Regions from separate parts of the Streptomyces sp. NPDC097981 genome, predicted to be linked through region 1. Evidence: riboswitches for the same ligand, from Rfam matches in the RefSeq annotation. Region 1 holds a riboswitch; each other region holds the start of a gene.
The links. Region 1 has a riboswitch for cyclic di-AMP ahead of ABTY04_RS00965 (LysM peptidoglycan-binding domain-containing M23 family metallopeptidase). Riboswitches for the same ligand answer to the same signal wherever they lie in the genome.
Positions count from the first base shown of each region.

Region 2: linked by a shared signal. The riboswitch ahead of ABTY04_RS17625 (M23 family metallopeptidase) and the one ahead of ABTY04_RS00965 (LysM peptidoglycan-binding domain-containing M23 family metallopeptidase) in region 1 are both predicted to bind cyclic di-AMP.
Region 3: linked by a shared signal. The riboswitch ahead of ABTY04_RS37325 (transglycosylase family protein) and the one ahead of ABTY04_RS00965 (LysM peptidoglycan-binding domain-containing M23 family metallopeptidase) in region 1 are both predicted to bind cyclic di-AMP.

Region 1 is NZ_JBEORW010000001.1:217,529-221,402, reverse strand. It holds gene ABTY04_RS00970 (SGNH/GDSL hydrolase family protein) at 1-111, opposite strand, end outside; gene ABTY04_RS00965 (LysM peptidoglycan-binding domain-containing M23 family metallopeptidase) at 278-1,222, opposite strand; cyclic di-AMP (ydaO/yuaA leader) riboswitch at 1,225-1,401, opposite strand; gene ABTY04_RS00960 (tyrosine-protein phosphatase) at 1,713-2,531, shown strand; gene ABTY04_RS00955 (aspartate aminotransferase family protein) at 2,565-3,874, opposite strand, start outside.
Region 2 is NZ_JBEORW010000016.1:35,890-39,763, reverse strand. It holds gene ABTY04_RS17635 (M16 family metallopeptidase) at 1-138, shown strand, start outside; gene ABTY04_RS17630 (M16 family metallopeptidase) at 159-1,526, shown strand; cyclic di-AMP (ydaO/yuaA leader) riboswitch at 1,711-1,869, shown strand; gene ABTY04_RS17625 (M23 family metallopeptidase) at 1,883-2,677, shown strand; gene ABTY04_RS17620 (GntR family transcriptional regulator) at 2,858-3,523, shown strand; gene ABTY04_RS17615 (HPr family phosphocarrier protein) at 3,715-3,874, opposite strand, start outside.
Region 3 is NZ_JBEORW010000071.1:5,620-9,493, reverse strand. It holds gene ABTY04_RS37330 (transglycosylase family protein) at 1-996, shown strand, start outside; cyclic di-AMP (ydaO/yuaA leader) riboswitch at 1,273-1,444, shown strand; gene ABTY04_RS37325 (transglycosylase family protein) at 1,447-2,160, shown strand; gene eno (phosphopyruvate hydratase) at 2,447-3,733, shown strand; gene ABTY04_RS37315 (FtsB family cell division protein) at 3,825-3,874, shown strand, end outside.

The DNA.
Region 1 (3,874 bases):
CCAGCCGAGAAAGGTCTCCCCGGGCCCCGGGTCCCCCACACCCTCGGTGAAGCTGTCCCCGATCGCCGCGTACGAGCCGATGGTCTTGAGTGTCGTCTTCGTCGCTGCCACGAGACCCCATCCTTCACCCCTGCACGTGACCTACGCCACCGTAGGAAGGGGTTGACGGACCGTGATCTATACCACCCGGTCGGTACGGAATAACAGGGCGTGAGGCCGGAACCCCCCTCGGGTCCCGGCCTCACGTGTCAGGTTGCCCCTCCGGCGGCGAGGGCCGTCAGATGCTCACTCCCTTGGAGCGGAGGTAGGCCAGCGGGTCGATGTCCGAGCCGTAGGACGGCCCGGTGCGGATCTCGAAGTGCAGGTGCGGGCCGGTCGAGTTGCCGGTGGAGCCGGAGAGGCCGATGGTCTGGCCGGCGGTCACGCTCTGGCCGGCCGAGACGTTCAGCTGGGACAGGTGGCCGTACTGGGAGTACTTGCCGTCCGCGTGCCGGATGACGACCTCGTTGCCGTACGCGCCGCCCCAGCCGGCGGAGACCACGGTGCCCGCGCCGACGGCCCGGACGGTGGTGCCGGAGCTCGCGATGAAGTCGACACCGGTGTGGTAGCCGCTGGACCACATGGCGCCGGGGGTCTTGTACTGGGTGGAGATCCCGCCGCCGGAGACGGGGGCGACGAAGCCGGCGGCGCTGACCGCACCGGCGGCGGACCCGCTCTTCTTGGCGGGTGCAGGTGCGGCGGCGGGGGCCGGCGCGGCATCCGCGGAGCCCTTGCCGTGGGGGGCCGGGGACTTCTTCTCCGGGGCCGGAGCGGACTCCTCGGCCGGGGCCGCCTCGCCCGGCGCACCCAGGGTCAGCTTCAGCCCGGGGTGGATGAGCGACGGGTTACCGCCCACGGCCTCGCGGTTGTCGGCGTACAGCTGCTGCCAGCCGCCCGAGAGGTGGCGGTCCTGGGCGATCTTGGAGAGGTAGTCGCCCGGCACGACCGTGTAGACGGCCGGGGCGGCCTGCGCGGCAGCGGCGGGCGCGGCCCGGAACTCCGTCGGAGCCTGCGGGGCCTGCACGGGAGCCGCGGCGGGTGCTGCGGCCGGGGCTCCGGCCGCGTGGGCGCCGGCGGCACCCAGCAGCGGCAGCGCGAGGGCCGCACCACCGGTGCCTGCAACGGCGAAACCGCGCGCCATGGAACGGGACTTGGGACGGCGGTGCTTACCCTTTGCAGGCATGGCGAATTCCTCTCCGTCGCCTGCGAGGTGAGCTGTCGGGTTCGGACGGGAGATGCCCGGCCGCACATGAAAGGAACACGTACGACTTCACCCCGAGCCGTCCCGGTACAAAGATCGGGAACAGCGACTTACCTGGTTCCCCCGCTCCTGCCGCGCGCGTGAATAGTCGAGTGCGGTTTCCGGACGGTGGCAGGATTCGGCGGTCCGTCCGGATCGATCGCGAAGGTAATCCAGCGCGGCCGCAGGGAACAAGCCGTGAATTTCCTGACGGATTCACAGGACGCGGAATCCGAAGGAATTCCGGTCACCCTCCGTCCATTCCCCGCCGCCAACGACCGCCCCGGCCCGGCCATTCGACTTTGACGATCAGGCACGCACGGTCACCGTATGATCTGCCTCACGGGGCTGCGCCCGATCTCGCCTCCGGTTATGGCAAGTTGGCCCCAAGCAGCGCAATCCGGACATCCCACCACGACGCGGAGGAATTCCCGTGACCCAGCAGATACCCCAGCCACCGCGGATGGACCCCGTGCCGGAGCCTCAGCTGGCCGGAGTACGCAACTTCCGTGATGTGGGTGGCCTGCCGACCGCCGACGGGCGACGGGTCAAGACGGGACGACTGTTCCGTAGCGGACATCTGGCACATGCCACCGATACCGATACAGAATTTCTCGCATCGCTCGGCCTGCACACCATCTTCGACTTCCGCAACGGCGCCGACCACGCCCTGGAGGGTCTCGACGTCGAGCTCCCCGGCGTGCGGAACGTCAACATCCCGCTGTCGGATCCGGCCGACGGCAAGGAATTCTGGAAGATGGTCCGCGACGGCGACCTCGAACAGCTCCGCGGCCTCCTCGGCAACGGAAAGGCCGCCGCCCGGATGACCCACTCGTACCGCTCGATGGTCAAGAACCGCACGGCCGAGCACAGCCGGGTCGTGCACGCCCTCGCCGAGGACAGCATTCCGGTGCTGATGCACTGCGCGGCCGGAAAGGACCGGGCGGGGCTTTCGATCGCCGTCACCCTGCTCGCGCTGGGCGTCGAGCGCGAAGCGATCACGGCGGACTACCTGGAGTCCAACGCCCCGCACCGCCGCTACCGCGTGCACCGCGGCAGCAGCGCGCCGGAGGCCCGCTCCCCCGAGGTGATGGAACTGCTCGCCCCGCTCTTCGACGCGCGCGCCGAGTACCTGACGGCGGCCTTCGACACCATCGACGAGCACTGGGGCGGGGTCGAGCAGTACCTCGCCGAGGGCCTCGGCCTCACGCCCGAGACCCTCGACCGGCTGCGGGACCGGCTGCTCGACTGAGGACGAGGACCCGGCCGGAAGCCGAGCAGGCCGTCAGCCGCCGCCGACGGCCTGTTTCACCAGCGTCCTGCCGAAGTCCCACATCAGCCCGCCGCCGCCGTGCGCCTCGTCCATGACCTGGCGGAAGGCGCCGACGAACCGGTCGACGTCGCGCTCGTCCACGATCAGCGGCGGGATGAGCTTGATGACCTCCAGATGGTCGCCCGACACCTGCGTCAGGATCCGGTGCTTCTGCAGCAGCGGCACCACGACCATCTGCGCGAAGAGCCCCTTGCGTGCCGCCTGGAGCATGGTCCACCGGCTGCGCAGCCCCAGCGAGGACGGCCGCCCGAACTCGATGCCGACCATCAGGCCCCGCCCGCGCACCTCGTGGAGCAGCTCGTACTCGTCCACGAGCGCGGCGAGCCGTCCGCGCAGCAGGTCGCCCATCGCGAGGGCGTTCGCGACGACCGACTCGTCCTCCATGACGGAGATCACCGCCAGCCCGGCCGCCATCGCCTGCGCGTTGGAACCGAAGCTGGCGGAGTGCACCAGGACCCGGTCCATGGACGAGTAGACGCGTCTGAAGATCCAGTCCTTGCCCAGGGTCGCACTGACCGGGACGTAGCCGCCCGAAAGGGCTTTGGCCACGCATACCAGGTCCGGTTCCACGCCTGGTTCGTGCTGGTACGCGTAGAAATCGCCGGTCCGGCCGAGGCCCGTCTGCACCTCGTCCGCGATGAGCAGCGCCTTGTGCCGGTGCAGCAGCTCCTGCGCCGCGAGCAGGAACCCGGGCGGGGCGGCGAGCACGCCCTTCCCCTGGATCGGCTCGACGACGAAGGCGGCCACGTCGCCGCGCTTCAGCTCCCGCTCCAGCGCGGCCAGGTCACCGAGGGCGATCTTCGTGTCGGGCAGCAGCGGCGCGAAGCCGTCCCGGAACCCGCCCTCCCCGTTGACCGAGAGCGAGCCCGTGGTCAGCCCGTGGAAGGCGTGGTCGCAGTAGAGGACCCTGGGCCGCCCGGTCGCGTACCGGGCGAACTTCAGGGCGGTCTCCACGGCTTCGGTGCCGCTGTTGCCGAAGAACACCCGCTCCAGGTGCGGGCTGTACGAGAGCAGCTTCTCCGCCAGCAGCCCGGGCAGCGGCTGGCAGTCGAAGCGGGTCAGGTCGGCCAGTTGTGCGTCCAGGACGTCGTGCAGGGCCTGCCGGACCACCGGGTGGTGCCGGCCGAGGCCCATCACGCCGAAACCGGCCAGCATGTCCAGGTAGTCGTTTCCGTCGGCGTCCCAGAAGTGGGCGCCCTCGGCCCGGACGTAGACCTTGTCGAAGCCGATCGTGTGCAGCATCCGCGGCAGCTGGTGGTTGA
Region 2 (3,874 bases), on a different contig from region 1:
GTCCTCGACATCACCGCCGAGGAGGTGCAGGCCGTGGCCGCGGCCCGGCTGCGCCCCGACAACCGCGCGGCGCTGGTGTACGAGCCGCTCCCGGCAGAGGCCGACGAGAACGACGAGAACGAGGGGGCGGAGCAGTGAGCGACACCGCAGCCGTCACGATGACCTTCCACCCGCAGCCGCAGGCCGGCGAGGCCAAGCCGTGGGCCTTCCCGGCCCCGGAGCGCGGCTCCCTGCCCAACGGCCTGACCGTGCTGCGCTGCCACCGGCCCGGCCAGCAGGTCGTCGCGGTCGAGGTCAACCTCGCCGCCCCGCTGGACGCCGAGCCCGAGGGCCTGGACGGCGTGGCGACCATCATGGCCCGCGCGCTGTCCGAGGGCACCGACAAGCGCTCGGCCGAGGAGTTCGCGGCCGAGATGGAGCGCTGCGGTGCCACGCTCGACGCGCACGCCGACCACCCGGGCGTGCGGGTCTCCCTGGAGGTTCCGGCCTCCCGGCTGGCCAAGGCGCTGGGCCTGATCGCCGAGGCGCTGCGCGCGCCCGCCTTCGCCGACAGCGAGGTCGACCGGCTGGTGCGCAACCGGCTCGACGAGATCCCGCACGAGCTGGCGAACCCGCAGCGCCGCGCGGCCAAGGAGCTGTCCAAGCAGCTCTTCCCGCCCACCCTGCGGATGTCCCGGCCGCGCCAGGGCACCGAGGAGACCGTCGCCCGGATCGACTCCGCGGCCGTACGCGCCTTCTACGAGGCCCACGTACGCCCCGCCACCGCCACGGCGGTGGTCGTCGGCGACCTGACGGGCATCGACCTGGACGCCGTTCTCGCGGACACCCTGGGCACCTGGACCGGAAACGCCGCCGAGGCGCTCCCGGTGGCGCCGGTGACCGCCGACGACACCGGCCGCGTGGTCATCGTGGACCGGCCCGGCGCGGTCCAGACGCAGCTGCTCATCGGCCGGATCGGGCCGGACCGGCACGAGCGGGTCTGGGCGGCGCAGGTGCTCGGTACGTACTGCCTGGGCGGCACCCTCACCTCGCGCCTGGACAAGGTGCTGCGCGAGGAGAAGGGCTACACGTACGGCGTGCGCGCCTTCGGCCAGGTGCTGCGCTCCACGGCCGACGGCAAGGGCGCCTCGATGCTCGCCATCAGCGGCTCGGTGGACACCCCCAACACCGGCCCGGCGCTCGACGACCTCTGGAAGGTGCTCCGCACCCTTGCGGAGGGCGGCCTGACCGATGCCGAACGGGATGTGGCGGTGCAGAACTTGGTGGGCGTGGCCCCGCTGAAGTTCGAGACGGCCGCGGCCGTCGCCGGCACGCTCGCCGACCAGGTCGAGCAGGAGCTTCCGGACGGTTACCAGGCGCAGTTGTACGCGCAGCTGGCCCGCACGGGCACGGTGGAGGCGACTTCGGCCGTCCTGGCCGCCTTCCCGGTGGACCGCCTGGTCACCGTCCTGGTCGGTGACGCGTCGCAGATCGAGGAGCCGGTGCGGGCGCTCGGGATCGGCGAGGTCACCGTCGTCTCCAACTGACGGACATCTCAAGGGGCTCCGGTGACTTGTCCGCCGGGGCCCTTTATGTCTGTTTAGTGGAGAGGTTGCTTGTATGTGGTGTGGCGTACGCAACAAAAAGGCGCGTCTGTTTGGCGATTGACTGATGATCCGCCTAGCGTCGGCCGTGCTGTCCGTCAGTTGTACGCGCCGCATCCGCGGCACCGGGCAGCGATCGCCGAGTCCCCGTCAGGCGCGAGCCTGGGGAGCCGGGGACCCACATGTGTCCCTGGGGTGAATCGGACCGCCTCGTCAGAGGGGGCCCGTAGGAGACCTTCCTGCTCCGAACCCGTCAGCTAACCCGGTAGGCGAGAAGGAAGGAAAGGATCGACCCCTTCATGGCGTTTGGCAGTCGTGCCGCCGGTAAGCACCGTGGTTCCAGTCGTCTGAGCCGCAAGACCGCCGGTTACGCCGGCATCGCCGCCCTCGCCACCACGGGTGTCGTCGGCTCCCTCGCAGGCCCGGCGTTCGCCGCGTCGGACAAGGCCCCCTCCATGGAGGACACCGGCCTGAACGCGGTCGTGACGGCCGAGGACCTCCCGGTCCAGATCGAGGCCCAGGCCGAGGCCCAGCAGAACGCGGCCGACGCCGCTGCCGCCAAGGAGAAGGCGGAGGCCGACGCGAAGGCGCGCGCCGCCGAGGCCAAGCAGAAGGCCGAGGAGAAGGCGAAGGCCGAGCGCGAGGCCGCCGAGCGCGCCGCCCGCGAGGAGGAGCGCAAGCGCCTCAACACCTTCGTCGCCCCCGTCGACGGGTCCTACATCAGCACCCAGTGGCACGCGGGCGGCGGCATGTGGTCCTCCGGCAGCCACACCGGCATCGACTTCCACGCGGCCTCCGGCACCTCGGTGCACGCGGTGGGCGCCGGAACCGTGGTCGAGGCCGGCTGGGGCGGCGCGTACGGCAACAACGTGGTCATCAAGCACAACGACGGCACGTACACGCAGTACGGCCACATGACCTCGCTGAACGTCTCCGTCGGCGAGCAGGTCACCCCGGGCCAGCAGATCGGCCTGTCGGGCTCCACCGGCAACTCCAGCGGCCCGCACCTGCACTTCGAGGCCCGCACCGCCGCAACCTACGGCTCGGACATCGACCCGGTCGCGTACCTGCGCCAGCACGGCGTCGACGTCTGACCCGCAGCACTTCACCGAAGGCCCCGGCTTCCCGAGCCGGGGCCTTCGTGTTGTGGCTGTAAATATCCCCGATTTCCGTCCGCGCTCGGAAAATATCGCATGTTGCAATAGAGTCCCAGTACGATCCCGGCGCGGTCGCGACAATGGGGTCGACAGTCGGAAAGAGGCGGAGGTCCGGACTTGCGTATTCCTGCGCACGCGGTATCCACGGCAATCCGCGACGACATCGTCTCCGGAGTCTTCACGCCGGGCGCCAGACTGACCGAGGAGCTGCTGGCCCGCCGGTACGGGGTCTCCCGCGTCCCGGTCCGCGAGGCGCTGCGGACCCTGGAGTCCGAGGGCTTCGTCACCACCCGGCGGCATGCGGGAGCCTGCGTCGCCGAGCCCACCGAACAGGAGGCGGCCGATCTCCTGGAGCTGCGGATGCTGCTCGAACCGCTGGCGGCCGCCCGAGCCGCCCGGCGGCGCACCGAGGCCCACCTCAAAGTCCTGCGCGGGCTGGTCAGGCTGGGCCAGGAACGGGCCAGGCGGGGCCAGGGGGAGGACCTGAGGTCCCTGGGCGGCTGGTTCCACGAGACCCTCGCCCAGGCCTCCGGCAGTCCCGGGCTGATCACGCTGCTCACGCAGATGCGGCACAAGGTCGCCTGGATGTACGTGGTGGAGGCGCCGGCCCGGCCCGTGGAGTCCTGGGCCGAGCACGGGGCGATCGTGGACGCGGTCGCGCGCGGGGACGCCGAGCGGGCCCGGGCGCTGACGGCGCTCCACGCCGACCGCGCGGCCGGCGCGCACCGGCCGAGGGTGAGGACTTCGCAACATGCCGTAAACACGGCGAGCGGTCCGTATTAACAAATGCCGCGTATTAATGTCGGGGGCGTCTGCTGAATTCACGGCGATTGTGTCGTCGCCCGGCGCGGCCCATATGAATTGCCGATACGCCCGGAACGGGCCGTTCGACGGGGTGGGTAAACGACGAAGCCGCGGCCGCCGGAATACCGGTGGCCGCGGCTTCGCCGTACGCCCGGGGTGAACCCGAAGGGTCAGACGGTCTCGGGGAGCTCTTCGAGGCCCTCGGCGACCAGCTTCGCGAGGCGGTCCAGCGCCACCTCGGCGCCCTCGGCGTCGGACGCGAGGACGATCTCCTCGCCGCCCTGTGCGCCCAGGCCCAGCACCGCGAGCATGGACGCGGCGTTGACGGGG
Region 3 (3,874 bases), on a different contig from region 1:
GCCGGAGTCACCGGTTCGGCGTTGGCGCTGCCGCTGCTCGCCGCCACAAACGCGAGTGCGGCCGACACCTCCACGTGGGACAAGGTCGCCGAGTGTGAGAGCGGCGGCTCCTGGAGCGCCAACGCCGGCAGCGGTTCGTACGGCGGACTGTCGTTCACGCAGGAGCAGTGGAACGCGTCGGGCGGCCTCGACTTCGCCGAGCGCCCCGACCTCGCCAGCCGGTCGCAGCAGATCGCCGTCGCCGAACGCGTACTGGGCACCCAGGGCCCGCAGGCGTGGGGGCAGTGCTCGGAGTCGGCCGGGCTGACCCGCCAGGCCCCCGCCGCAACCGTGGACCCGGGCCTGCCCGGCACGCTCACACCCGTAGCCCCGAGCCCCTCGCGCCCCGACAAGTCGGTCCCGAAGGGCGGCTCCGGCGAGAAGGCGAAGGACTTCGGCGCCCCGACCGCGACTCCGGCCCCGGTCTTCACGCTTCCGCCGGCGCCGCTCGCGCCGAGCAGCGGACTGCCCGTCATGCCCGACCCGGACGCTCCGTCCACGTCGCCGACCGTCCCGGGGCTCCCCGGCGACCCGACCGCGACCCCCGGCGCCCCCACGGTCCCGACGACGCCCACCGCGCCGACCACCCCGGGAACCCCGGGAACCCCGGGAACCCCGGGAACCCCTGGGAACCCGGCGGACCCGACCGCTCCGGTCACCCGGGGCGCTCCCGGTGCCCCCTCGGCCCCGGGTGCCTCCACCGACCCGGCCGCCATCCCGGACACCTCCGGCAACGGCAAGCACCGTGGTACGCCCGCCACCGAGGTGCCCGTCACGACCGGCGCGGTGTCGAACCCCTCGTACACCGTCCAGGCGGGCGACAGCCTGGCCACCATTGCGTCCGCCAAGGGGGTCAAGGGCGGCTGGAACGCGCTCTACCACGCCAACGCGCAGGTCATCGGCAATGACGCCGATCTGATCAAGCCCGGCCAGAATCTGGATCTAAGCCAGAAATAGCGACACTTCGGACACCCAGAAAGACCTGAATGTCCGTTATCGGCAAGTGAGACATGTGTCTCTTCCGGTCAACTGGCGTGTCCCGCCCGGAGCCTTCCGCAAACCCCGCCCTCACCTGCGCAAATGCCCCAAAGAAGAGCGCAAGTAGGGGCCGTTTCTCCCCGATGTTCCTCGTTGAACATCGGGGAGAGACCTGCCTACCTTCTGAGTCGCCCGTCACCGCGGGCTCCTTCGACCGCATCGCCGAGTCCTGCCGGCGGACGGGGGGAACAGTCGTCGCGTCAAGCGCCGAAGGCAGGAGCGGGGGAACCAAGGTAGGCGCCGGGACCGGCCATTGAGAGATGGTCACGGAAACGGCTAGGGGTTAAGTCGTGCGCCACATTGCACGGCCGGGCACTCATCCGCCCGAACCCGACAGCTCACCTCGTAGGCGTCGGTGAGGAGAACTCCATGCTGCTTTCCGGCAAGGGCAAGCACCGCCGCGCCACGGCCATCCAGCGGACCACCCGCATCGTCACGCTCGCCGGTGTCGCCGGTGTCGCCGTCGCCGCGCCCCTGATGGCGGCCGGCTCGGCTTCCGCCGCCACCTCCTCCGAGTGGGACCGCGTCGCCCAGTGCGAGTCCGGCGGCAACTGGGCCATCAACACGGGCAACGGCTACTACGGCGGCCTGCAGTTCTCGTCCTCCACCTGGGCCGCCTACGGCGGCAAGGCGTACGCCTCCCAGGCCAACCAGGCCTCCAAGGGCCAGCAGATAGCCATCGCCGAGAAGGTCCTCAAGGGCCAGGGCAAGGGCGCCTGGCCGGTCTGCGGCAAGGGCCTGTCCAACTCCTCGTACTCGGGCGGCGGTTCGACCGACACCCCGAAGCAGGCCCCGAAGACCGAGGCCAAGAAGACCGAGACGAAGAAGGTCGAGACGAAGGCGGCGCCGAAGAAGGAGACCACGCGCTCCGAGGCCGCCCCGACCACCCGCTCCGAGCGCTCCGAGGCCCCGGCCCCGAAGACCGGCAACGGCTCGTACGAGGTCAAGTCCGGCGACACCCTGGGCACCATCGCCGAGGTCAACGGCGTCAAGGGCGGCTGGGAGAAGCTCTTCGAGCTCAACAAGGACATCGTCTCGGACGCCGACCTGATCTTCCCGGGTCAGAAGCTGAAGCTCAGCTGAATCCTGCGGTAACAACCGCGGCAGCGTGTGCAGCACGCGGCATCCCCACCGCCCGGCGCGTCTCCCCTCACGCGCCGGGCGGTGGTGCGTTGTGCGCGCCCGACCCGGCCGGAACGCCGGCGATCGAGAGCCCTATGTCCAGGAAAGAAGGTATTCGGGCCCTTTTTCGTCCCAGGAGGCGGGCGGTCGGCGGGCCGAGAGCCCGGATCCGGTTAGGCTCTAGTCGGCGGGGCCATCCCACGGCCCGACATGCCACCGCACACCCAGCGTCACATCCCAGAAGGAGATGCTCGTGCCGTCCATCGACGTCGTCGTAGCCCGGGAAATCCTGGACTCCCGAGGCAACCCCACGGTCGAGGTCGAGGTGGGCCTCGACGATGGCAGCACCGGCCGTGCTGCAGTTCCGTCCGGCGCCTCCACCGGTGCCTTCGAGGCCATTGAGCTCCGTGACGGTGACCCCAACCGTTACATGGGCAAGGGTGTCGAGAAGGCCGTCCTCGCGGTCATCGAGCAGATCGGCCCGGAGCTCGTCGGCTACGACGCCACCGAGCAGCGCCTGATCGACCAGGCCATGTTCGACCTGGACGCCACCGACAACAAGGGCTCGCTCGGCGCCAACGCCATCCTCGGCGTGTCCCTCGCCGTCGCGCACGCCGCGTCCGAGGCCTCGGACCTCCCGCTCTTCCGCTACCTCGGCGGCCCGAACGCGCACCTGCTGCCCGTTCCGATGATGAACATCCTCAACGGTGGGTCGCACGCCGACTCCAACGTGGACATCCAGGAGTTCATGATCGCCCCGATCGGTGCGGAGTCCTTCTCCGAGGCCCTTCGCTGGGGCGCCGAGGTCTACCACACCCTCAAGAAGGTCCTGCACACCAAGGGCCTGTCCACCGGCCTGGGCGACGAGGGCGGCTTCGCCCCGAACCTGGAGTCCAACCGCGCCGCGCTCGACCTCATCATCGAGGCCATCAAGCAGGCCGGCTACACCCCGGGCAAGGACATCGCGCTCGCGCTCGACGTCGCCGCGTCCGAGTTCTACAAGGACGGCAAGTACGAGTTCGAGGGCCAGTCCCGCTCGGCCGCCGAGATGACGGACTACTACGCCGAGCTCGTCGAGGCGTACCCGCTGGTCTCCATCGAGGACCCGCTGTTCGAGGACGACTGGGCCGGCTGGAAGACCATCACCGACCGCCTGGGCGCCAAGGTCCAGATCGTCGGCGACGACCTCTTCGTCACCAACCCCGAGCGTCTCGCCCGCGGTATCGAGGAGGGCTCCGCGAACGCCCTGCTCGTGAAGGTGAACCAGATCGGTTCGCTGACCGAGACCCTCGACGCCGTCGAGATGGCCCAGCGCAACGGCTTCAAGTGCATGATGTCGCACCGCTCCGGCGAGACCGAGGACGTCACCATCGCCGACCTCGCCGTCGCCGTGAACTGCGGCCAGATCAAGACCGGCGCCCCGGCCCGCTCGGACCGCGTCGCCAAGTACAACCAGCTGCTGCGCATCGAGGAGATCCTCGACGACGCCGCGGTGTACGCGGGCCGCTCCGCCTTCCCGCGCTTCAAGGGCTAATCACGCCCTTGGTTCCGTACGTCCCCGCACTCGGTCCCGTACCGTGTGCGGGGACGTATTGCGTAGTGCGTACATAGGGGAGGCGGGATCAATGGCCGGGAACCGGGATCGGTTCTCCACCTTCTCCACCGCGACCAGGCT